Regions from separate parts of the Bacillus sp. AK128 genome, predicted to be linked through region 1. Evidence: a T-box and tRNA genes for the amino acid it is inferred to sense, from the RefSeq annotation. Region 1 holds a T-box; the other regions hold tRNA genes.

Region 1 (5,250 bases):
GATTGTTTATCGTACTCAATCTGTGTTTCTAGTTCCTGCTTCCAACTGGAGTTATTCATTGGCTGTGAATGCGACTCTTCATACTTATTAATTCCGGCATAAGCTAAGATGAAAAGAACCACTAGCCCAATCATGACATATGTACCAGGTCTTCTAAAAATTTTCACCCATTCATTTATGATTAATTTACCCAATGTCCTACTCCCCCTTACCCGCTGTTATTTCGAAAAAGCGATCCTCTAATGATTTTGAAACTGGAAATGCACTATAAACATCAATATTGGAATGGATTAATTTCTGCATAAGTGCCGGAATTGTAGCTTTTTCAACCTCAATGGTAAAACCCTTTTCTACAATCGTTGCGTTAAATTCCTCTTGTAACCAACCTTCAGCTTCTCCTAGAATTCCTGTTTCAAAGGTATACATTAGTTGGTCATTTTGTACAAAGTCACGGACCTGCTGTACATCTACTAAACTTCCATTTTGGATAATCGCAATTCGATCACACATCATTTCCATTTCCGATAATAAGTGGCTCGATACAATTACACTTAATCCCTTTTCCCTGGTAAGCATACGCAGATGATCTCGAATTTCTCTTATACCTGCAGGATCCAAACCATTTGTTGGTTCATCTAAGATTAATAGCTTCGGACTATGTAATAAACATTGCGCTAAACCAAGGCGCTGCCTCATACCTAATGAATAAGTTCTCACTTTATCATTTATTCTAGCTGTTAACCCAACAAGCTCAACCACTTCATTGATCTTTTCTTTTGTAATTCCTTTATGCATTCGAGCGTATTGAAGGAGATTTTGGTAACCTGATAAAAACTTGTACATTTCTGGGTTTTCAACAATCGCACCGATGTTGCTGACTGCTCCTTCAAAATCCTTCTTTATGCTTTTCCCACAAACAACGATATCACCTTCTGTAATTCCCATGAGACCCACAATCATTCGAATGGTCGTTGTTTTCCCTGCTCCATTGGGTCCTAAGAAACCAAAAACCTCTCCTTCTGTAACCGTAAAACTAATACCATTAATAATGCTCTTCCCTTTAATCGTCTTTTTGACGTTATCTAATGTCAGAACCGGTTTCATCATCTTCCTCCTACATCTCTGTTTTGTAGTACATAAGTCCAACCTCTTCTTATTACTGAATTTCCTTTTTTATCCTTATTTATATCTACGGCTGACCTTCCATTTGGTTTCACATAAACCTAAAAAGGGTTTCTTAATGAGCAAAAAAAAACACCCCATGGGTTAGTGTTTTCTAACAAAAGGGGTGCAGTTCTCCATACAGTGTTCATTTTAAAGCCAACAAGGTATATCAATCTTGATAGCAAGTCTCATATTCATCCTTCATTAATAAACTTTTACAAGCTAATCCAGTTTCGTGATAAATCTCTTTCCCAATATCTAATTCGACACTTCTATTTAAATCTGGATTATTTGAATCGTTATTTAAAATAGAAAGGGTATCTTCATCCACCCATTTAATCATAATATCTCTTTTGGCATCACTATAATAAACAGTTTTCACTTTATTTTTCTCATGATTGTAGGTAATTTCAACCCATACATTAACACCACCTGCTGCCCCACCGTATAGTTCATAATAGGCATTAGCCGTATATTCTTCGGTTGGTGATAATATAGGGCCAGGTCCCGCTTGGACCGAAGTTCGGTCAATTTCACTAAATGTAAAAAAGTACATTTCATAAATATAAATGAAGGAAACTATAACAATCCCAGATAATGTTGCAATCAATAATTTTTTAGGGAAAGGTCTCTTTCTAATCAAAGAACCTACTATAAAAGCACATAAAATCAAGAATAATATAACGGTAATGAAAGTTAGTAAAATACCGACTAGAATTAAAATTGTAATCCCCCGTTCTTTATGAAGATTCATGAAAACATATTGACTTAATTTTGATAAACACATATGTTTGTATTCAATTAAAAAAGTATTATTCCTCCCTGGGTTAATATAAAGAACAAAAATAAAGGTACAACATTAAAGTTGCACCTCTACATCGATTACTTCTTTATCTTTACAAACTTTCGTTTACCTACCTGTAGTATTAATCCATCCGTAATAGACACTATTAATTTAGGATCCTCTACTCTTTCTCCATTTATTTTTACTCCTTTGTTTTCAACCATTCTTCGTGCTTCACTTTTTGAGTTTAGTAATTGTAAATCAACGAGTAAATCAATCACTGGTGTTTCGCCGTTTCCGTTCCATTTCACCTCTGGCATCTCATCAGGTAATGTCCCTTCCTGGAAAACAGAGACGAAATGCTGCTCTGCTTTAATTGCTTCTTCCATGCCATGGTACATTCTAACAATCGTTTTACCTAATAACATTTTCGCATCCCTCGGGTGTAAGGATCCTGCATTTAGGTCTTCTTTTACTTTTTGAATTTGTTCTGGAGTAAAATCTGTGATTAGTTCAAAGTATTTAACCATTAGTTCATCGGGAATAGACATGGCTTTTCCGTACATTTCTTGCGGTCTTTCATCAATCCCGATGTAGTTGTTCTTTGATTTAGACATCTTTTCTACACCGTCAAGACCCTCTAATAATGGCATTAACAAAGCCACTTGTTTCTCTTTTCCAAACTTTTCTTGGTAATGCCTTCCCATTAAAATGTTAAAGTGCTGGTCTGTTCCACCCAGTTCTATATCGCAGTCTAGCATCACTGAATCATAACCTTGCATTAGAGGGTAAAAGAATTCGTGCAGAGAAATTGGTTTGCCCATAGCAATTCGTTCTTCAAAGTCATCTCGCTCTAACAAGCGTGCTACCGTTATTTTCCCTGCAAGCTGAATGACATCTTCAAAATTCAACGTTGATAACCATTTAGAATTGTAATGTAGCTCAACCTTTTCCATATCAATAATCTTTGCAAATTGTTCGAAATAGGTTTGCGCATTATGCTTTACTTGCTCATCCGTTAGCTGTTTTCTTGCAACTGATTTACCAGTTGGGTCACCAATTTTACCAGTGAAATCCCCAATTATAAGTTGAATGATATGTCCGTTCTCCTGAAACTGCCTCATCTTGTTTAGGACAACCGTATGTCCTAGATGAACATCTGGCGCTGAAGGATCTAGTCCTAACTTAATCTTAAGTGGTTTATTTTCTAATACTGACTTTGCTACTTTATTTTCTAGCTCTTCAGCTGGAATAATTTCTTGAACTCCTTGGCTGTACATCGTCATTTGTCTCTTTACTTCTTTTATTTGTTTCTCGTTTAATTGTTCCAGTACATGACTCATCCTAATTTCCTCCCAAAAATAAATATAAAAAAACCACATCCCTAAAAAATAAAGGGACGTGGTTAACTTTTACACGCGGTACCACCCTAATTGAAGGATCAACAAATCCTCCCACTTAAGCGAGTTAACGGCTCGACCGTTCTTTGCTTATCCACAAAGAAAGCTCAAGGAATGTAATTCGTGTTATCTATGTATCGGTTTGCACCAACCACCGACTCTCTGTACACAGGGAGATAACTACTACTGGGTTTCCTGTCATTGCAGCTACAATATTTTATTGTTATTAAAAGTTATTATCTCTAATAACCGTTCTAAGTAATTTAGTTATTTCTATTTGCTCATTTGTTGAAAGGCTTGCAACAATTTCAACTTCTCCTTTATGGAACCGAGGGTAAAGTTGCTCCATTACTTGCTTACCCTTATCAGTTAGTGCAACATAGGTAATTCTTCGATCTCTATTGTCTGTTTTCCTAAAACAAAGTTCTTTATTTTCGAGGGTTTTGGTTATATTACTGACAGTGGCTTTTGAAACACCTGAAGACTCCGCTAGCTTCTTTGTCTCAACTGATTCCCATATCCACAAATCATAAAGCATGGAAAATGCAGTCCATGATAATCCGTATTCTGATAAAACTTCCTGCTCCATTTTGTTCTTTAACCCTTGGGCAACACGATATAAATTAGTTACTACAGCAATTGCATCAAGATCTAGAGATTCAATAGGTATTTGCGTTAAACGATTAATGGTATCAATTTCTTCAGGTAGAAGTTCTCCTTCATTTTTATAGGAATGAATTAGAATCCCTCCTTTTTTCTGAATCATTAGCTATGAAACGATATTAACAAATAGATCTGGATTATGCAAGCAGGCTTCTAAAGTAAATTTCTTTATTCCAACCTTATGCTTCTCCAGTTTTTTTGGGGAGGCAGTAAAATAGGAGATTACCTTTAAACTTTGTTATAATATGACCACTATGTAGCATTCGTTTTTATCAACAAGGAGTTGAATATGGAATTATGGAAGATAACGTGTTTGAAGAGATGGCAAAAAGATATGATACAGAACCAAGAGTGGAATTAGCAAAAGTAGTTGCAAATGAAGTGAAATCCGAATTACAGAATTGTCAATCAAAATCCTTACTTGACTATGGGAGTGGGACGGGGTTAGTTAGTTTAGAATTATCAGATCTAGTAGAATCTGTATTGTTAGTAGATTCCTCTAAACAAATGTTGGAGGTTGCCAAAGCTAAAATTTCTAGCAGAGGAATTTCCAATTCAAACGTGCTTTTTTCTGATTTCACTGGGGAAACACCTGAACTAAAGGCAGACATCATTTTAATGTCATTAGTTCTCCTTCATATCCCAGATACGAAGAAAATTGTACAAGAACTGTTCAATATTTTAAACGATGGTGGAAAACTAATTATTGTTGATTTTGATAAAAATGATCATATCAATCATCCAAAAGTTCATAACGGTTTTTCGCATGAAGAACTGAAAAATATTTTGTCCGAAGTTGGCTTTCATTCAATAGAAATGAAGACATTCTACCACGGTAAAAGTATCTTTATGAATCAAGATGCCTCCATGTTTATATCCAACTGTATCAAGTGATTTACTCTTTGTTCACACATAAAAAAGAACCACTCCTATCAAGGAGAGTCTTTGACCTCTACATAGGTTTGGGATCCCGATTGATGTGACTGGTTCTTTGGACTTTGGATTATTGTTAATTGGACTTAAGATGTTCTTCTAAACAATCTACGGTAGTTACCCCATGCCAAAACTAACATTAGAGTTTGATTAGACCACTACTAACCATTAAAAAATTTAAGACAATATGCCATATGATTGTTGGAAAGATACTATTGGATCGAACGGTGAGGCCTCCGAAAAACAAACCTCCTAATGCGAAGAACATACAACTGATCCAAGAGAATCCAAGTGAGTAATGTTGTA
Region 2 (5,250 bases), 1.0 Mb from region 1:
CTAAGCATGAAGCCCCCCTCAAGATGAGATTTCCCATTCTTTGAAGTAAGACCCCTGAAAGACGATCAGGTTGATAGGTCTGAGGTGGAAGCGTGGCGACACGTGGAGCTGACAGATACTAATAGGTCGAGGACTTAACCATATTTAAATGACATTCTTGCATACGATATTATCTAGTTTTGAGGGAACAATCCCTTATTGGTTTGGTGGTGATGGCGAAGAGGATACACCCGTTCCCATTCCGAACACGGAAGTTAAGCTCTTCAGCGCCGATGGTAGTTGGGGCATTGCCCCTGTGAGAGTAGGACGTCGCCAAGCAATGACTCTAATGAAAAATGATTTCTGGAAAAAAGTTCACATTGAATGTAATTATTAATCATGATACATTAAGGGTCGTTAAATGTTCCAAGAAAATAAATGTGGAGGATTAGCTCAGCTGGGAGAGCACCTGCCTTACAAGCAGGGGGTCGGCGGTTCGAACCCGTCATCCTCCACCAAATATTTTTCACGTTAGTGAAAAATGAAATATCTATTGATAAATAATGTTATTAGTAACATTTCTTATGATGGAGATTTTAATTCTATAGCTGGCACCATTATATGAGAGCCATTAGCTCAGTCGGTAGAGCATCTGACTTTTAATCAGAGGGTCGAAGGTTCGAGTCCTTCATGGCTCACCATTTTGTGCGCGGATGTGGCGGAATTGGCAGACGCACTAGACTTAGGATCTAGCGCCTTACGGCGTGGGGGTTCGACTCCCTTCATCCGCACCAAATGTAATTAAATAATTTATTGCAATACATTGTTGCGGAAGTAGTTCAGTGGTAGAACACCACCTTGCCAAGGTGGGGGTCGCGGGTTCGAATCCCGTCTTCCGCTCCAAGAGTTTATGTATTGCCGGGGTGGCGGAACTGGCAGACGCACAGGACTTAAAATCCTGCGGTAGGTGACTACCGTACCGGTTCGATTCCGGTCCTCGGCACCAAAGCTTTTGCAGAAGTAAATCAAATCTATTAGCGCCCGTAGCTCAATTGGATAGAGCGTTTGACTACGGATCAAAAGGTTAGGGGTTCGACTCCTCTCGGGCGCGCCAAATTTTAACGGGAAGTGGCTCAGCTTGGTAGAGCACCTGGTTTGGGACCAGGGGGTCGCAGGTTCAAATCCTGTCTTCCCGACCATTAAACACCATAATAAGGGGCCTTAGCTCAGCTGGGAGAGCGCCTGCCTTGCACGCAGGAGGTCAGCGGTTCGATCCCGCTAGGCTCCACCAAAGTGTTTTGTAAATGGATAAAAATACAAAACATTTAACAAATTTTTTATGGCGGTGTAGCTCAGCTGGCTAGAGCGTACGGTTCATACCCGTGAGGTCGTGGGTTCGACTCCCTCCGCCGCTATTAACCCAAAACTAAGAATGAACCTTTAGCTCAGTTGTTTAGAGCAGACGGCTCATAACCGTCCGGTAGTAGGTTCGAGTCCTACAAGGTCCATAAAATACGGAGGAATACCCAAGTCCGGCTGAAGGGATCGGTCTTGAAAACCGACAGGCGGGTCAAACCGCGCGGGGGTTCGAATCCCTCTTCCTCCGCCATATGTTTAATTAGAAACATTTAAAAAGTAGTTAATGAATAATTTTCATTGATTCAACATCAGAATACTGATTTTCCTTCTTGAATACATCATCTTGCAAAATTGGTATGGTCGTAATAGTAGACATGAAATGCATGTAGTAAAATTGAATTATTTATATTATCGCGGGGTGGAGCAGTCTGGTAGCTCGTCGGGCTCATAACCCGAAGGTCGTAGGTTCAAATCCTGCCCCCGCAACCAAATGGTCCCGTGGTGTAGCGACGAGCGATACTTCGATAAATAAACATCGAGTTGTCCCGCCGCATTAGCATCAATGAATTTTCTAGTAGAGGAAGGGACAGTTGTATCAGCACTAGCTGGATGCATTAATTTTAAATTGAGTTTCTGAAATGGTCCCGTGGTGTAGCGACGAGCGAAACTTCGATGAATAAACATCGAGTTGTCCCGACGCATGGGCATCAATGAATTTTCTAGTAGAGGAAGGGACAGTTGTATCAGCACTAGCTGGATGCATTAATTTTAAATTGAGTTTTTGAAATGGTCCCGTGGTGTAGCGGTTAACATGCCTGCCTGTCACGCAGGAGATCGCGGGTTCGATTCCCGTCGGGACCGCCATTATTGCAACTGAAATTAATTAAATGGCTCGGTAGCTCAGTCGGTAGAGCAAAGGACTGAAAATCCTTGTGTCGGCGGTTCGATTCCGTCCCGAGCCACCATTTTGCTTTTTTGCTGTTAGTATAGTATGCCGGCTTAGCTCAGTTGGTAGAGCACGTCGGAATTATCTCCTTAGCAATATCATCAGCGTACTAATCTAGATGCTTCTTGAGTTAGCTTCCTGAGATTGGGACGACAAATATTAGAAGTTTTATAGTTAGGGCTATTTTTTCAAAATGCCGGCTTAGCTCAGTTGGTAGAGCAACTGACTTGTAATCAGTAGGTCGTGGGTTCAAATCCTATAGCCGGCACCATCATTTTTATGATGAAAAAGTTATTCTGTAAGTGGAGGGGTAGCGAAGTGGCTAAACGCGGCGGACTGTAAATCCGCTCCCTCAGGGTTCGGCGGTTCGAATCCGTCCCCCTCCACCAAAGTTTTTTCGCGTCTGCGAAAATAACTTTCCTTATTTCGGGTGTTTAGAAAAAAACTATCCTTAGTAAAGTTACATCTCTATTAAATTTTTATAGGGGTATAGTTTAAAGGTAGAACGAAGGTCTCCAAAACCTTTGGTGTGGGTTCAATTCCTACTACCCCTGCCAAAAGTGATTATGGCGATCGTGGCGAAGTGGTTAACGCATCGGATTGTGGTTCCGACATTCGAGGGTTCGATTCCCTTCGGTCGCCCCATATTTTATTTTTAATTTTTTGGGCTATAGCCAAGCGGTAAGGCAACGGACTTTGACTCCGTCATGCGTTGGTTCGAATCCAGCTAGCCCAGCCATTTGCGGGTGTAGTTTAATGGTAAAACCTCAGCCTTCCAAGCTGATGTCGTGAGTTCGATTCTCATCACCCGCTTAATCTTTGTACTAATGAATGGGCCTATAGCTCAGTTGGTTAGAGCGCACGCCTGATAAGCGTGAGGTCGATGGTTCGAGTCCATTTAGGCCCATCAAAGTTTTTTCGCGTTAGCGAAAATAACTTACCTTATTATTTTGTATAAAGAATCTTGTTTGTATTTGTACATCATTCCACTATTCCACCATAGCTCAGCGGTAGAGCATTCGGCTGTTAACCGAAGGGTCGTAGGTTCGAATCCTACTGGTGGAGCCATATTTTGGGGAAGTACTCAAGTGGCTGAAGAGGCGCCCCTGCTAAGGGTGTAGGTCGTTAACGCGGCGCGAGGGTTCAAATCCCTCCTTCTCCGCCAGTCTCATATTCATATCGGCCCATTGGTCAAGCGGTTAAGACACCGCCCTTTCACGGCGGTAACACGGGTTCGAATCCCGTATGGGTCATCAAATCTAACACTGCAGCAATTCGCAGTGTTTTTTATATGTATCCAGTAAAAGGTATGATCTAAAAATAGGAGTCATCTACATACTATAATTGTTTATTAATTTCTCAAATAAAATAGAAAAAGGAGGCTATGCCCCTTCTTCCATAAATCGAAGCATTATTGATTTTTCTTTCGTTTTTTATTGTTTTGTCGTTGTTCAGCTGTTAATGGTTCATTCTGGAATTCTTCATTATATCCTGCACCTACTCCTTGAGCACTTGCTGCATTCATTCCTGGAATGACGTGATTTGCTTTACGCTTTGCCATCTACCTCACCTCCGTAGTTATATAATGAGTCATCTAGGAGAAAAATATGTTAGTAAAGAAAATTCAACAAGGAGAAATCACTTTTGGTTTTTTTTCAATAAGAAATCCTTATAACAAACCATAACTTTCTTTTTATTTACTTATGTATATACTTGTATTAAGATAAAAAGGTAGGTAGTAGAAGGATTGCTAAAATTGTTCAGTGAGCTTTCTGTTAATATGAATGAAAAGGGGGAGTACTCGTGGCTACAAACGATGTATTCAAATCACGTTCATCCTTTGAGGTGAATGGAAAGAAGTACAATTATTATAATTTAAAAGCCCTTGAAGAAGCAGGGATTGGAAATGTGTCCCGCTTACCTTACTCAATCAAAGTTTTATTAGAATCAGTTTTACGTCAGTATGACGGCCGTGTGATTACAAAAGAACACGTTGAAAACTTAGCAAAATGGGGAACGGATGAACTGAAGGAAGTAGACGTACCGTTTAAACCTTCACGTGTCATTCTTCAGGACTTTACAGGGGTTCCTGCTGTAGTTGACTTAGCATCATTAAGAAAAGCAATGGCTGATTTAGGTGGAGACCCTCAAAAAATTAACCCAGAAAAGCCAGTGGATCTTGTAATTGACCACTCTGTTCAGGTTGACAGAGCTGGGACAGCAGATGCATTAGCTTTCAATATGGATCTTGAGTTTGAACGTAACGCAGAGCGTTATAATTTCTTAAGCTGGGCAACAAAAGCATTTGATAACTATCGTGCTGTTCCTCCTGCAACAGGAATTGTTCACCAAGTAAACTTAGAATACTTAGCAAACGTTGTTCATGCTGTAGAAGGTGAAAATGGTGAATTTGAAGCGTTCCCAGATTCTTTAGTTGGTACTGATTCACATACTACAATGATTAACGGCATTGGAGTTTTAGGTTGGGGTGTAGGTGGTATTGAAGCGGAAGCTGGAATGCTAGGACAACCTTCTTATTTCCCTGTACCAGAGGTAATTGGAGTTAAGCTTGTAGGAGACCTTCCAAATGGTACTACAGCAACTGACTTAGCTTTAAAGGTTACTCAAGTACTTCGTGCTAAAGGTGTAGTTAATAAATTCGTTGAATTCTTTGGTCCTGGTGTTGCTAAACTACCACTTGCAGACCGTGCTACGATTGCCAATATGGCACCTGAATACGGAGCTACCTGTGGTTTCTTCCCAGTTGACGATGAAGCACTTTCATACTTACGTCTAACTGGTCGTGATGAACAGTTAATTAGTGTAGTAGAACAATATTCTAAAGAGAATGGTTTATTCTTTACTCCTGATGCAGAAGAGCCTGTATTTACAAATGTTGTTGAAATCAATCTTTCTGAAATAGAAGCTAATCTTTCAGGTCCTAAGCGTCCTCAAGATTTAATTCC
Region 3 (5,250 bases), 410 kb from region 1:
AACTCTCGTTAAGGAACTCGGCAAAATGACCCCGTAACTTCGGGAGAAGGGGTGCTCTGGTAGGGTGAAAGCCCGAGAGAGCCGCAGTGAAAAGGCCCAAGCGACTGTTTAGCAAAAACACAGGTCTCTGCGAAGCCGCAAGGCGAAGTATAGGGGCTGACACCTGCCCGGTGCTGGAAGGTTAAGAGGAGAGGTTAGCGCAAGCGAAGCTTTGAATTGAAGCCCCAGTAAACGGCGGCCGTAACTATAACGGTCCTAAGGTAGCGAAATTCCTTGTCAGGTAAGTTCTGACCCGCACGAAAGGTGTAACGATTTGGGCACTGTCTCAACGAGAGACTCGGTGAAATTATAGTACCTGTGAAGATGCAGGTTACCCGCGACAGGACGGAAAGACCCCGTGGAGCTTTACTGTAGCCTGATATTGAATTTTGGTACAGCTTGTACAGGATAGGTAGGAGCCTGAGAAGCCGGAGCGCCAGCTTCGGTGGAGGCGTCGGTGGGATACTACCCTGGCTGTATTGAAATTCTAACCCGCAGCTCTGATCGAGCTGGGAGACAGTGTCAGGTGGGCAGTTTGACTGGGGCGGTCGCCTCCTAAAATGTAACGGAGGCGCCCAAAGGTTCCCTCAGAATGGTTGGAAATCATTCGTAGAGTGTAAAGGCACAAGGGAGCTTGACTGCGAGACCTACAAGTCGAGCAGGGACGAAAGTCGGGCTTAGTGATCCGGTGGTTCCGCATGGAAGGGCCATCGCTCAACGGATAAAAGCTACCCCGGGGATAACAGGCTTATCTCCCCCAAGAGTCCACATCGACGGGGAGGTTTGGCACCTCGATGTCGGCTCATCGCATCCTGGGGCTGTAGTCGGTCCCAAGGGTTGGGCTGTTCGCCCATTAAAGCGGTACGCGAGCTGGGTTCAGAACGTCGTGAGACAGTTCGGTCCCTATCCGTCGTGGGCGTAGGAAATTTGAGAGGAGCTGTCCTTAGTACGAGAGGACCGGGATGGACACACCGCTGGTGTACCAGTTGTTCTGCCAAGGGCATCGCTGGGTAGCTATGTGTGGACGGGATAAGTGCTGAAAGCATCTAAGCATGAAGCCCCCCTCAAGATGAGATTTCCCATTCTTTGAAGTAAGACCCCTGAAAGACGATCAGGTTGATAGGTCTGAGGTGGAAGCGTGGCGACACGTGGAGCTGACAGATACTAATAGGTCGAGGACTTAACCATATTTAAAACGATATTCTTGCATACGATATTATCTAGTTTTGAGGGAACAAAAAATTCCTCTTGAAATTCTCAGTAAAATGAGTATAATTAAAAAGGTCGCTACTAATTAGTGACAAAAAATAGTCTGGTAATGATGGCGAAGAGGCCACACCCGTTCCCATTCCGAACACGGAAGTTAAGCTCTTCAGCGCCGATGGTAGTTGGGGCATTGCCCCTGTGAGAGTAGGACGTTGCCAGGCTGTTTTAAATTTTTCCACCATAGCTCAGCGGTAGAGCACGACCGAGTATGCTTCATCGAATAAGCTTCAGCGTACCGATTGAGATACATCTTGAATAATCTTTCTGAGATCGGGATGTTCGTACCAATGATAGCTTAATGCGTTACAAAACTTGCAATTGTTCCACCATAGCTCAGCGGTAGAGCATTCGGCTGTTAACCGAAGGGTCGTAGGTTCGAATCCTACTGGTGGAGCCAACTTGGAGAGCTGTCCGAGTGGTCGAAGGAGCACGATTGGAAATCGTGTAGGCGGTTAACACTGTCTCGAGGGTTCGAATCCCTCGCTCTCCGCCACAACAACCACGAGGATTTATATATGGCCCATTGGTCAAGCGGTTAAGACACCGCCCTTTCACGGCGGTAACACGGGTTCGAATCCCGTATGGGTCACCAAAGTTTTTTCACGCTAGTGAAAATAACTTGCCATTAATATGGAGGATTAGCTCAGCTGGGAGAGCACCTGCCTTACAAGCAGGGGGTCGGCGGTTCGATCCCGTCATCCTCCACCATAGATTTTTCACGTCAGTGAAAATATCTATCCATAAATAGATTTACTTTTATATTATCGCTGGGTGGAGCACGGTGGAATTACCATCGTTGAGAATTCATCAGCATATCGATTTTGACTTCTTGATTTATCATCTTAAGAAAAATCGAGATGGTCGTGATAGCAAAAGTGAGATGCATTCAGTTTAATGTAATATTTATATTATCGCGGGGTGGAGCAGTCTGGTAGCTCGTCGGGCTCATAACCCGAAGGTCGTAGGTTCAAATCCTGCCCCCGCAACCAAGTGGTCCCGTGGTGTAGCGGTTAACATGCCTGCCTGTCACGCAGGAGATCGCGGGTTCGATTCCCGTCGGGACCGCCATTTTTTTATGAGTTTTAATCTGGCTCGGTAGCTCAGTCGGTAGAGCACGTTCGAATAATCTTCCTAGAAAGATCATCAGCGTACCAATCGAGATGCTACTTGAATTATCTACCTGAGATTGGGACGAAGCTTTGCCCAATTGTAGAAGATTAACTATAACAATTTATTATCTATATTTGGCTCGGTAGCTCAGTCGGTAGAGCAAAGGACTGAAAATCCTTGTGTCGGCGGTTCGATTCCGTCCCGAGCCACCATTTTTTATTTTATCATGTAATTAAATAAATGGAGGGGTAGCGAAGTGGCTAAACGCGGCGGACTGTAAATCCGCTCCCTCCGGGTTCGGCGGTTCGAATCCGTCCCCCTCCACCATTTATTTATTATTACTATAGGGGTATAGTTTAAAGGTAGAACGAAGGTCTCCAAAACCTTTGGTGTGGGTTCGATTCCTGCTACCCCTGCCAATAGAACATTTAATATAGTGGCGATCGTGGCGAAGTGGTTAACGCATCGGATTGTGGTTCCGACATTCGAGGGTTCGATTCCCTTCGGTCGCCCCATTTTTGTGTTTAATTGTCAATATTGCCAAGCTTTTTGCATATATATAAGTATCCATTGATCATGCGGAAGTAGTTCAGTGGTAGAACACCACCTTGCCAAGGTGGGGGTCGCGGGTTCGAATCCCGTCTTCCGCTCCAACGGCGGCATAGCCAAGTGGTAAGGCAGAGGTCTGCAAAACCTTTACCACCGGTTCGAATCCGGTTGCCGCCTCCATATTCCTTTAAATAAGCGACGATCCCAATACCATGTAGGATTGGTTTTTTTATTTTATAAAACAAGTGTTGATTATTGAATACCTTTTCATGATTGACCAAGCCACTATTCACATGATATATTAATGGATGTCTGCAAGAATTATTACACTTGCCGGTGTGGCGGAATTGGCAGACGCGCACGACTCAAAATCGTGTTCCTCTGGAGTGCCGGTTCGACCCCGGCCACCGGTATCTAATGTAAGGTTCAAAAAACCCTGAAAATGCTAAAACAAGCATTTTCAGGGTTTTTTTGTTTTGGGTGAAAGAAATAAGGTTGTTAATCAGTTCGAATTATAATTTTCACTTATTTAACATGGTCCTTTTCGAACTAACTCATTTTCCAACAAGTAAATTAAAAATTTTGTAGAAGAGTATAAATTGACCAATGTGGTCAATTGTGTTATATTCTAAATGACCAAATTGGTCATATATTTGAAAGGACTGAAAGGTTATTAATACAAATTTTCTCAGTTTAAAAAATGATAAAAGAGAACGTATCATTAATGCGGCAATGGAACAATTCGTCCAGAGTGGATATGATAAGGCGTCAACAAATGAAATAGTTAAAGAAGCACAAATATCCAAGGGTTCATTATTCAACTATTTTAATAATAAAAAGGATTTGTATCTCTATTTGATTGATTATTCACTTAAGGTTCTTGAGGTCATTTATGATGAAGTTGACATGAATGAAAGGGATCTATTTAAGCGTATTAGTCAGATTGGATTTATTAAGTTAGGGATTCAGCAGAAGTATCCCTTAGTATTTGATTTTCTAAAATCAATACAAGAAGAACAGTCAACGGAAGTTAAATCTGAGGTTGAACGAATTATGGGTGGTAATTTAGAGGATGGCTTGAAGCGTATTTATGAAAATCTAGACTGGTCAAAGTTTCGAGAAGATATTGATCCTGAAAAGGCATTTCAGATTCTAAATTGGACGATGGGTGGTTTTGCAGAAATTCAAACGAAAAATTTAAGTTCTTTTGATACTATTGGGCTGGACATCATCAATGAATGGGAGAGCTATTCATCGATATTAAAGCGTTGTTTCTACAAAGGGGAGGAATAAGCGTTTATGAGTATATTAAAAGTTACCAATTTAACAAAGAAATTCGGGAAGTTTACTGCTTTGGATGGCGTCAATTTTGAGGTGAATAGAGGTGAAGTACTCGGTTTTATAGGACCAAATGGTGCTGGTAAGTCGACGACGATTCGAGTGTTACTAGGGATATTAAATGCAACTTCTGGAGATGTTCAAGTGTTTAACAAAGATGCTTGGAAGGATGCTGTGGATATTCATAAGCGGATTGCTTATGTACCTGGTGATGTTAATTTATGGCCAAATTTAACTGGTGGAGAAGTTATTGATCTATTTTTAAAATTTAATGGTAACGTAAACAAAGTTAAACGGGATGAGTTAATTAAGAGGTTTGATTTAGATCCTTCCAAAAAGTGTAGAACGTATTCTAAAGGTAATCGTCAAAAGGTTGCGTTGGTTGCTGCATTTGCAACTGAAGCAGATTTATTTATTTTAGATGAACCTACTTCTGGACTTGATCCTTTGATGGAAAAGGTGTTCCAGGAATGTGTGTTGAATGTAAAGAATCAAGGAAAGAGTGTCTTGCTATCTAGTCACATCTTATCAGAAGTAGAAAAGCTGTGTGATCGTGTCACTATTATACGTCAAGGTAAAATTATTGAGACAGGAACTCTAAGTGATTTACGTCATTTAACACGTACACAAATGTTTGTTAAAGCCACAAAGCCAATTACAGGTTTAGGTGAGGTGGAGGGCGTTCATGAGTTAGAGGAAAGTAAACTCAGTTATAGATTTCAGGTCGATGGTGAGAGTATGGATACTGTCATCAAGCATATTAGTCAATTTGGAATCATTAGACTAGAGAGTGCGCCACCAACGTTAGAGGATTTATTTATGCGTCATTATGAAGGGGCAGTCGATAAGGGAGTAGGAGGGGAAGAGTGATGAATAGCAATCTAGTTGCTCAAATGGGATTCCTTTCTCGCTTTATTTTTCGTCTCAATAGATTCCGTATTCTTATTT
Region 4 (5,250 bases), 1.8 Mb from region 1:
GTCCTTCAATGACACATCCTTCATTAATTAATGATTGCTGAATAACCGCATCTGGTGATATATATTGAGGTGGTTGGTTGGGATTTACTGAATAAATTCTCCATGATTGATCATATAGATCTAACTCTGATTGATCATTTAATAAATCCATATTGGCTTCCCATAGACTTTTAACCGTCCCAACATCTTTCCAGTAGCCTTTAAATGGGTAAGCAAATAGTTTTTTCTGATTTCTAAGTAAAAGAGGAATCACATCTTTTCCAAAATCATGGCTGGATTGAGGATTGGAATCATCTAATTCAAGAAATTCTTTTAAAACGGAATAAGAGAAAATATAAATTCCCATCGAGGCTAAATTACTTTTAGGAGAGATTGGTTTTTCTTCAAATTCTAGAATATCCATATGCTCACTTGTGTTCATGATCCCAAAACGACTTGCTTCATCCCACTCCACTTCCTTAACCGAAATAGTCACATCTGCACCTTTCTCAATGTGATAGGAGAGCATCTCAGCATAATCCATCTTATAAATATGGTCTCCGGATAAAATGAGTACATAATTAGGATCATACTGACTAATGTAATTCATGTTTTGATATATAGCACTTGCTGTTCCTGTATACCATCTCATACTATCTGATTCCACATATGGTGGTAATACCGTAACGCCTCCATGCTTCCTGTCTAAATCCCATGTACTACCAATACCAATATAAGAATTTAAGACGAGAGGTTGATACTGAGTTAAAATACCAACTGTATCAATTCCTGAATTTGTACAATTACTAAGCGAAAAATCAATGATTCGATACTTCCCACCAAATGGAACAGCGGGTTTTGCTAAGCTTTCTGTAAGAGAATGTAGCCGACTCCCTTTTCCTCCAGCTAGTAGCATAGCTACACAATTTCGTTGAACCATAATCATAGATCTCCTCTCACCCAAAAATAAATAGTAATTATATTAAATATGCTAAGAGAGATGCTTAGATGACAAAAATTTAGTAGATATAATGACCTAAAATTAAAATGAAAGTAATAGCATCATTCCTTAAATATTCAATTAATTCTGGCTTTTTCCTTGCTAAAATGAAAAGGAGTCTAATCTTTCGTATGACAGAATAAGACATAGTTTAGCAAATAAAAAGATATACTATAAAATTTTGGTGAATGATAGAGAGTAGATGTATAGATAGATCATAAATGATGAATAATAGAGTTAGTAGTTTAGGTAGATACGAGGTAAAGAATTAGTTCACGTGAGTGGAATGTATTAGAAGAGTGTATAGGAACCGATTTATCTTCATGATGAGTAAGAGTTCAATAAAGAAGACAAAATAAAAAAACACTGCATAGTGCAGTGCTTTTTGTGATGACCCATACGGGATTCGAACCCGTGTTACCGCCGTGAAAGGGCGGTGTCTTAACCGCTTGACCAATGGGCCGATATAATATATAAGACTGGCGGAGAAGGAGGGATTTGAACCCTCGCGCCGCGTTAACGACCTACACCCTTAGCAGGGGCGCCTCTTCAGCCACTTGAGTACTTCCCCAAAATATGGCTCCACCAGTAGGATTCGAACCTACGACCCTTCGGTTAACAGCCGAATGCTCTACCGCTGAGCTATGGTGGAATAATATAAAAATAAAGATGAGATACTTTATAAAACATTATAAGGTGAGTTATTTTCGCTAGTGCGAAAAAACTATGGTGGGCCTAAATGGACTCGAACCATCGACCTCACGCTTATCAGGCGTGCGCTCTAACCAACTGAGCTATAGGCCCAAATGAGTAATAACTTGTTGGAGCGGGTGATGAGAATCGAACTCACGACATCAGCTTGGAAGGCTGAGGTTTTACCATTAAACTACACCCGCAATATGGCTGGGCTAGCTGGATTCGAACCAACGCATGACGGAGTCAAAGTCCGTTGCCTTACCGCTTGGCTATAGCCCAAAAAATAAAATTAATAAAATATGGGGCGACCGAAGGGAATCGAACCCTCGAATGTCGGAACCACAATCCGATGCGTTAACCACTTCGCCACGATCGCCATAAAATTATATGATGTTATTTTAATAAAACTATGGTGGAGGGGGACGGATTCGAACCGCCGAACCCGGAGGGAGCGGATTTACAGTCCGCCGCGTTTAGCCACTTCGCTACCCCTCCACTATTACAAACATTTTTCTCTCGAAAAAAACTGGTGCCGGCTATAGGATTTGAACCCACGACCTACTGATTACAAGTCAGTTGCTCTACCAACTGAGCTAAGCCGGCATTTTATAAAGTATTTCTAACTCTTGCTCTTATAGTACATGTCGTCCCAATCTCAGGAAGCTAACTCAAGCAGCAACTCGATTGGTACGCTGAAGTATCTCTTAGAAGATTATTCCGACGTGCTCTACCAACTGAGCTAAGCCGGCATACGATACTTACAACAAAAAAAAACAAAAATGGTGGCTCGGGACGGAATCGAACCGCCGACACAAGGATTTTCAGTCCTTTGCTCTACCGACTGAGCTACCGAGCCATCTGTTTAGTTTTAGTTAAAATAATGGCGGTCCCGACGGGAATCGAACCCGCGATCTCCTGCGTGACAGGCAGGCATGTTAACCGCTACACCACGGGACCATTTGGTTGCGGGGGCAGGATTTGAACCTACGACCTTCGGGTTATGAGCCCGACGAGCTACCAGACTGCTCCACCCCGCGATAATATAAATAATTCAATTTTACTAAATGCACTTCATGTCTACTATTACGACCATCCCAATTTTACAAGATGATGGTTCAAGAAGAAAATTGGTATGCTGATGTGGAATCGATGAAGATTATTCAACGTGCTCCACCCGGCGATAATATAAATGTTTCACTTTTATAAATCACTTTTATATCCAGATAAAAATATGGCGGAGGAAGAGGGATTCGAACCCCCGCGCGGTTTGACCCGCCTGTCGGTTTTCAAGACCGATCCCTTCAGCCGGACTTGGGTATTCCTCCGTGTGTTTACAATGGTGGACCTTGTAGGACTCGAACCTACGACCGGACGGTTATGAGCCGTCTGCTCTAACCAGCTGAGCTAAAGGTCCAATTATACTTTTAAATGGTAATAGCGGCGGAGGGAGTCGAACCCACGACCTCACGGGTATGAACCGTACGCTCTAGCCAGCTGAGCTACACCGCCATATTAAAAAGTATTATTGAATGTTTTGCTATTGCAAAAAATTTGGTGGAGCCTAGCGGGATCGAACCGCTGACCTCCTGCGTGCAAGGCAGGCGCTCTCCCAGCTGAGCTAAGGCCCCATAGTCTAATCTTTAATGGTCGGGAAGACAGGATTTGAACCTGCGACCCCCTGGTCCCAAACCAGGTGCTCTACCAAGCTGAGCCACTTCCCGTTCATGAATATGGCGCGCCCGAGAGGAGTCGAACCCCTAACCTTTTGATCCGTAGTCAAACGCTCTATCCAATTGAGCTACGGGCGCTAAAATAGTTTTTTCAAAAAAAACTATGGTGCCGAGGACCGGAATCGAACCGGTACGGTAGTCACCTACCGCAGGATTTTAAGTCCTGTGCGTCTGCCAGTTCCGCCACCCCGGCAATACATGAACTCTTGGAGCGGAAGACGGGATTCGAACCCGCGACCCCCACCTTGGCAAGGTGGTGTTCTACCACTGAACTACTTCCGCAACAATGTATTGCAATAGATTATTTAATTGAATTTGGTGCGGATGAAGGGAGTCGAACCCCCACGCCGTAAGGCGCTAGATCCTAAGTCTAGTGCGTCTGCCAATTCCGCCACATCCGCGCACAAAATGGTGAGCCATGAAGGACTCGAACCTTCGACCCTCTGATTAAAAGTCAGATGCTCTACCGACTGAGCTAATGGCTCTAATTAAGTGGTGCCGGCTATAGGATTTGAACCCACGACCTACTGATTACAAGTCAGTTGCTCTACCAACTGAGCTAAGCCGGCGTATAAAGTTTTATTGTTAGAACATTTTATTTATTAAATATTTTCACTAACGTGAAAAATCTATGGTGGAGGATGACGGGATCGAACCGCCGACCCCCTGCTTGTAAGGCAGGTGCTCTCCCAGCTGAGCTAATCCTCCAAATTTGATACAGCCTGGCAACGTCCTACTCTCACAGGGGCAATGCCCCAACTACCATCGGCGCTGAAGAGCTTAACTTCCGTGTTCGGAATGGGAACGGGTGTGGCCTCTTCGCCATAATTACCAGACTATATTTTGATCACTAGAAACATTAGCGACCTTTTTAATTATACTCATTTTATGAGAAATTACAAGAGGAAATTTTTGTTCCCTCAAAACTAGATAATATCGTATGCAAGAATGTCATTTAAATATGGTTAAGTCCTCGACCTATTAGTATCTGTCAGCTCCACGTGTCGCCACGCTTCCACCTCAGACCTATCAACCTGATCGTCTTTCAGGGGTCTTACTTCAAAGAATGGGAAATCTCATCTTGAGGGGGGCTTCATGCTTAGATGCTTTCAGCACTTATCCCGTCCACACATAGCTACCCAGCGATGCCCTTGGCAGAACAACTGGTACACCAGCGGTGTGTCCATCCCGGTCCTCTCGTACTAAGGACAGCTCCTCTCAAATTTCCTACGCCCACGACGGATAGGGACCGAACTGTCTCACGACGTTCTGAACCCAGCTCGCGTACCGCTTTAATGGGCGAACAGCCCAACCCTTGGGACCGACTACAGCCCCAGGATGCGATGAGCCGACATCGAGGTGCCAAACCTCCCCGTCGATGTGGACTCTTGGGGGAGATAAGCCTGTTATCCCCGGGGTAGCTTTTATCCGTTGAGCGATGGCCCTTCCATGCGGAACCACCGGATCACTAAGCCCGACTTTCGTCCCTGCTCGACTTGTAGGTCTCGCAGTCAAGCTCCCTTGTGCCTTTACACTCTACGAATGATTTCCAACCATTCTGAGGGAACCTTTGGGCGCCTCCGTTACATTTTAGGAGGCGACCGCCCCAGTCAAACTGCCCACCTGACACTGTCTCCCAGCTCGATCAGAGCTGTGGGTTAGAATTTCAATACAGCCAGGGTAGTATCCCACCGACGCCTCCACCGAAGCTGGCGCTCCGGCTTCTCAGGCTCCTACCTATCCTGTACAAGCTGTACCAAAATTCAATATCAGGCTACAGTAAAGCTCCACGGGGTCTTTCCGTCCTGTCGCGGGTAACCTGCATCTTCACAGGTACTATAATTT

Evidence for each region. A T-box is a leader RNA that pairs with one kind of tRNA and senses whether it is charged. The one in region 1 lies ahead of tyrS (tyrosine--tRNA ligase), so its partner is inferred to be a tRNA-Tyr.
Region 2: it encodes a tRNA-Tyr, which carries the amino acid that the T-box ahead of tyrS (tyrosine--tRNA ligase) is inferred to sense. The anticodon was not compared.
Region 3: it encodes a tRNA-Tyr, which carries the amino acid that the T-box ahead of tyrS (tyrosine--tRNA ligase) is inferred to sense. The anticodon was not compared.
Region 4: it encodes a tRNA-Tyr, which carries the amino acid that the T-box ahead of tyrS (tyrosine--tRNA ligase) is inferred to sense. The anticodon was not compared.

The regions. Positions count from the first base shown of each region.
Region 1 covers NZ_CP096379.1:3,703,100-3,708,349, forward strand. The annotation lists gene M1D60_RS18595 (ABC transporter permease) at 1-194, opposite strand, end outside; gene M1D60_RS18600 (ABC transporter ATP-binding protein) at 199-1,104, opposite strand; gene M1D60_RS18605 (DUF5412 family protein) at 1,334-1,807, opposite strand; gene tyrS (tyrosine--tRNA ligase) at 2,047-3,291, opposite strand; T-box leader at 3,341-3,559, opposite strand; gene M1D60_RS18615 (MarR family transcriptional regulator) at 3,575-4,114, opposite strand; gene M1D60_RS18620 (class I SAM-dependent methyltransferase) at 4,309-4,905, shown strand; gene M1D60_RS18625 (CPBP family intramembrane glutamic endopeptidase) at 5,084-5,250, opposite strand, start outside.
Region 2 covers NZ_CP096379.1:2,698,146-2,703,395, reverse strand. The annotation lists rRNA gene M1D60_RS13530 (23S ribosomal RNA) at 1-142, shown strand, start outside; rRNA gene rrf (5S ribosomal RNA) at 203-318, shown strand; tRNA gene M1D60_RS13520 (tRNA-Val) at 422-497, shown strand; tRNA gene M1D60_RS13515 (tRNA-Lys) at 605-680, shown strand; tRNA gene M1D60_RS13510 (tRNA-Leu) at 689-773, shown strand; tRNA gene M1D60_RS13505 (tRNA-Gly) at 808-882, shown strand; tRNA gene M1D60_RS13500 (tRNA-Leu) at 897-985, shown strand; tRNA gene M1D60_RS13495 (tRNA-Arg) at 1,017-1,093, shown strand; tRNA gene M1D60_RS13490 (tRNA-Pro) at 1,102-1,178, shown strand; tRNA gene M1D60_RS13485 (tRNA-Ala) at 1,195-1,270, shown strand; tRNA gene M1D60_RS13480 (tRNA-Met) at 1,321-1,394, shown strand; tRNA gene M1D60_RS13475 (tRNA-Ile) at 1,414-1,487, shown strand; tRNA gene M1D60_RS13470 (tRNA-Ser) at 1,496-1,588, shown strand; tRNA gene M1D60_RS13465 (tRNA-Met) at 1,751-1,827, shown strand; tRNA gene M1D60_RS13460 (tRNA-Asp) at 2,127-2,202, shown strand; tRNA gene M1D60_RS13455 (tRNA-Phe) at 2,228-2,303, shown strand; tRNA gene M1D60_RS13450 (tRNA-Thr) at 2,480-2,555, shown strand; tRNA gene M1D60_RS13445 (tRNA-Tyr) at 2,589-2,673, shown strand; tRNA gene M1D60_RS13440 (tRNA-Trp) at 2,768-2,841, shown strand; tRNA gene M1D60_RS13435 (tRNA-His) at 2,854-2,929, shown strand; tRNA gene M1D60_RS13430 (tRNA-Gln) at 2,949-3,023, shown strand; tRNA gene M1D60_RS13425 (tRNA-Gly) at 3,027-3,097, shown strand; tRNA gene M1D60_RS13420 (tRNA-Ile) at 3,118-3,191, shown strand; tRNA gene M1D60_RS13415 (tRNA-Asn) at 3,278-3,352, shown strand; tRNA gene M1D60_RS13410 (tRNA-Ser) at 3,359-3,449, shown strand; tRNA gene M1D60_RS13405 (tRNA-Glu) at 3,466-3,537, shown strand; gene sspO (small acid-soluble spore protein O) at 3,696-3,845, opposite strand; gene acnA (aconitate hydratase AcnA) at 4,088-5,250, shown strand, end outside.
Region 3 covers NZ_CP096379.1:4,115,117-4,120,366, reverse strand. The annotation lists rRNA gene M1D60_RS20705 (23S ribosomal RNA) at 1-1,227, shown strand, start outside; rRNA gene rrf (5S ribosomal RNA) at 1,351-1,466, shown strand; tRNA gene M1D60_RS20695 (tRNA-Asn) at 1,628-1,702, shown strand; tRNA gene M1D60_RS20690 (tRNA-Ser) at 1,707-1,798, shown strand; tRNA gene M1D60_RS20685 (tRNA-Glu) at 1,823-1,897, shown strand; tRNA gene M1D60_RS20680 (tRNA-Val) at 1,938-2,013, shown strand; tRNA gene M1D60_RS20675 (tRNA-Met) at 2,218-2,294, shown strand; tRNA gene M1D60_RS20670 (tRNA-Asp) at 2,298-2,373, shown strand; tRNA gene M1D60_RS20665 (tRNA-Phe) at 2,552-2,627, shown strand; tRNA gene M1D60_RS20660 (tRNA-Tyr) at 2,658-2,742, shown strand; tRNA gene M1D60_RS20655 (tRNA-Trp) at 2,761-2,834, shown strand; tRNA gene M1D60_RS20650 (tRNA-His) at 2,855-2,930, shown strand; tRNA gene M1D60_RS20645 (tRNA-Gly) at 2,994-3,068, shown strand; tRNA gene M1D60_RS20640 (tRNA-Cys) at 3,071-3,144, shown strand; tRNA gene M1D60_RS20635 (tRNA-Leu) at 3,297-3,377, shown strand; gene M1D60_RS20630 (TetR/AcrR family transcriptional regulator) at 3,697-4,257, shown strand; gene M1D60_RS20625 (ABC transporter ATP-binding protein) at 4,264-5,172, shown strand; gene M1D60_RS20620 (ABC transporter permease) at 5,172-5,250, shown strand, end outside.
Region 4 covers NZ_CP096379.1:823,175-828,424, reverse strand. The annotation lists gene M1D60_RS03890 (glucose-1-phosphate adenylyltransferase) at 1-919, opposite strand, end outside; tRNA gene M1D60_RS03885 (tRNA-Glu) at 1,371-1,442, opposite strand; tRNA gene M1D60_RS03880 (tRNA-Ser) at 1,460-1,550, opposite strand; tRNA gene M1D60_RS03875 (tRNA-Asn) at 1,557-1,631, opposite strand; tRNA gene M1D60_RS03870 (tRNA-Ile) at 1,707-1,783, opposite strand; tRNA gene M1D60_RS03865 (tRNA-Gly) at 1,802-1,875, opposite strand; tRNA gene M1D60_RS03860 (tRNA-Gln) at 1,880-1,954, opposite strand; tRNA gene M1D60_RS03855 (tRNA-His) at 1,976-2,051, opposite strand; tRNA gene M1D60_RS03850 (tRNA-Tyr) at 2,086-2,170, opposite strand; tRNA gene M1D60_RS03845 (tRNA-Thr) at 2,203-2,278, opposite strand; tRNA gene M1D60_RS03840 (tRNA-Phe) at 2,456-2,531, opposite strand; tRNA gene M1D60_RS03835 (tRNA-Asp) at 2,557-2,632, opposite strand; tRNA gene M1D60_RS03830 (tRNA-Met) at 2,636-2,712, opposite strand; tRNA gene M1D60_RS03825 (tRNA-Ser) at 2,908-3,000, opposite strand; tRNA gene M1D60_RS03820 (tRNA-Ile) at 3,013-3,089, opposite strand; tRNA gene M1D60_RS03815 (tRNA-Met) at 3,111-3,184, opposite strand; tRNA gene M1D60_RS03810 (tRNA-Ala) at 3,228-3,303, opposite strand; tRNA gene M1D60_RS03805 (tRNA-Pro) at 3,320-3,396, opposite strand; tRNA gene M1D60_RS03800 (tRNA-Arg) at 3,407-3,483, opposite strand; tRNA gene M1D60_RS03795 (tRNA-Leu) at 3,510-3,598, opposite strand; tRNA gene M1D60_RS03790 (tRNA-Gly) at 3,613-3,687, opposite strand; tRNA gene M1D60_RS03785 (tRNA-Leu) at 3,722-3,806, opposite strand; tRNA gene M1D60_RS03780 (tRNA-Lys) at 3,815-3,890, opposite strand; tRNA gene M1D60_RS03775 (tRNA-Thr) at 3,899-3,974, opposite strand; tRNA gene M1D60_RS03770 (tRNA-Val) at 4,038-4,113, opposite strand; rRNA gene rrf (5S ribosomal RNA) at 4,126-4,241, opposite strand; rRNA gene M1D60_RS03760 (23S ribosomal RNA) at 4,367-5,250, opposite strand, start outside.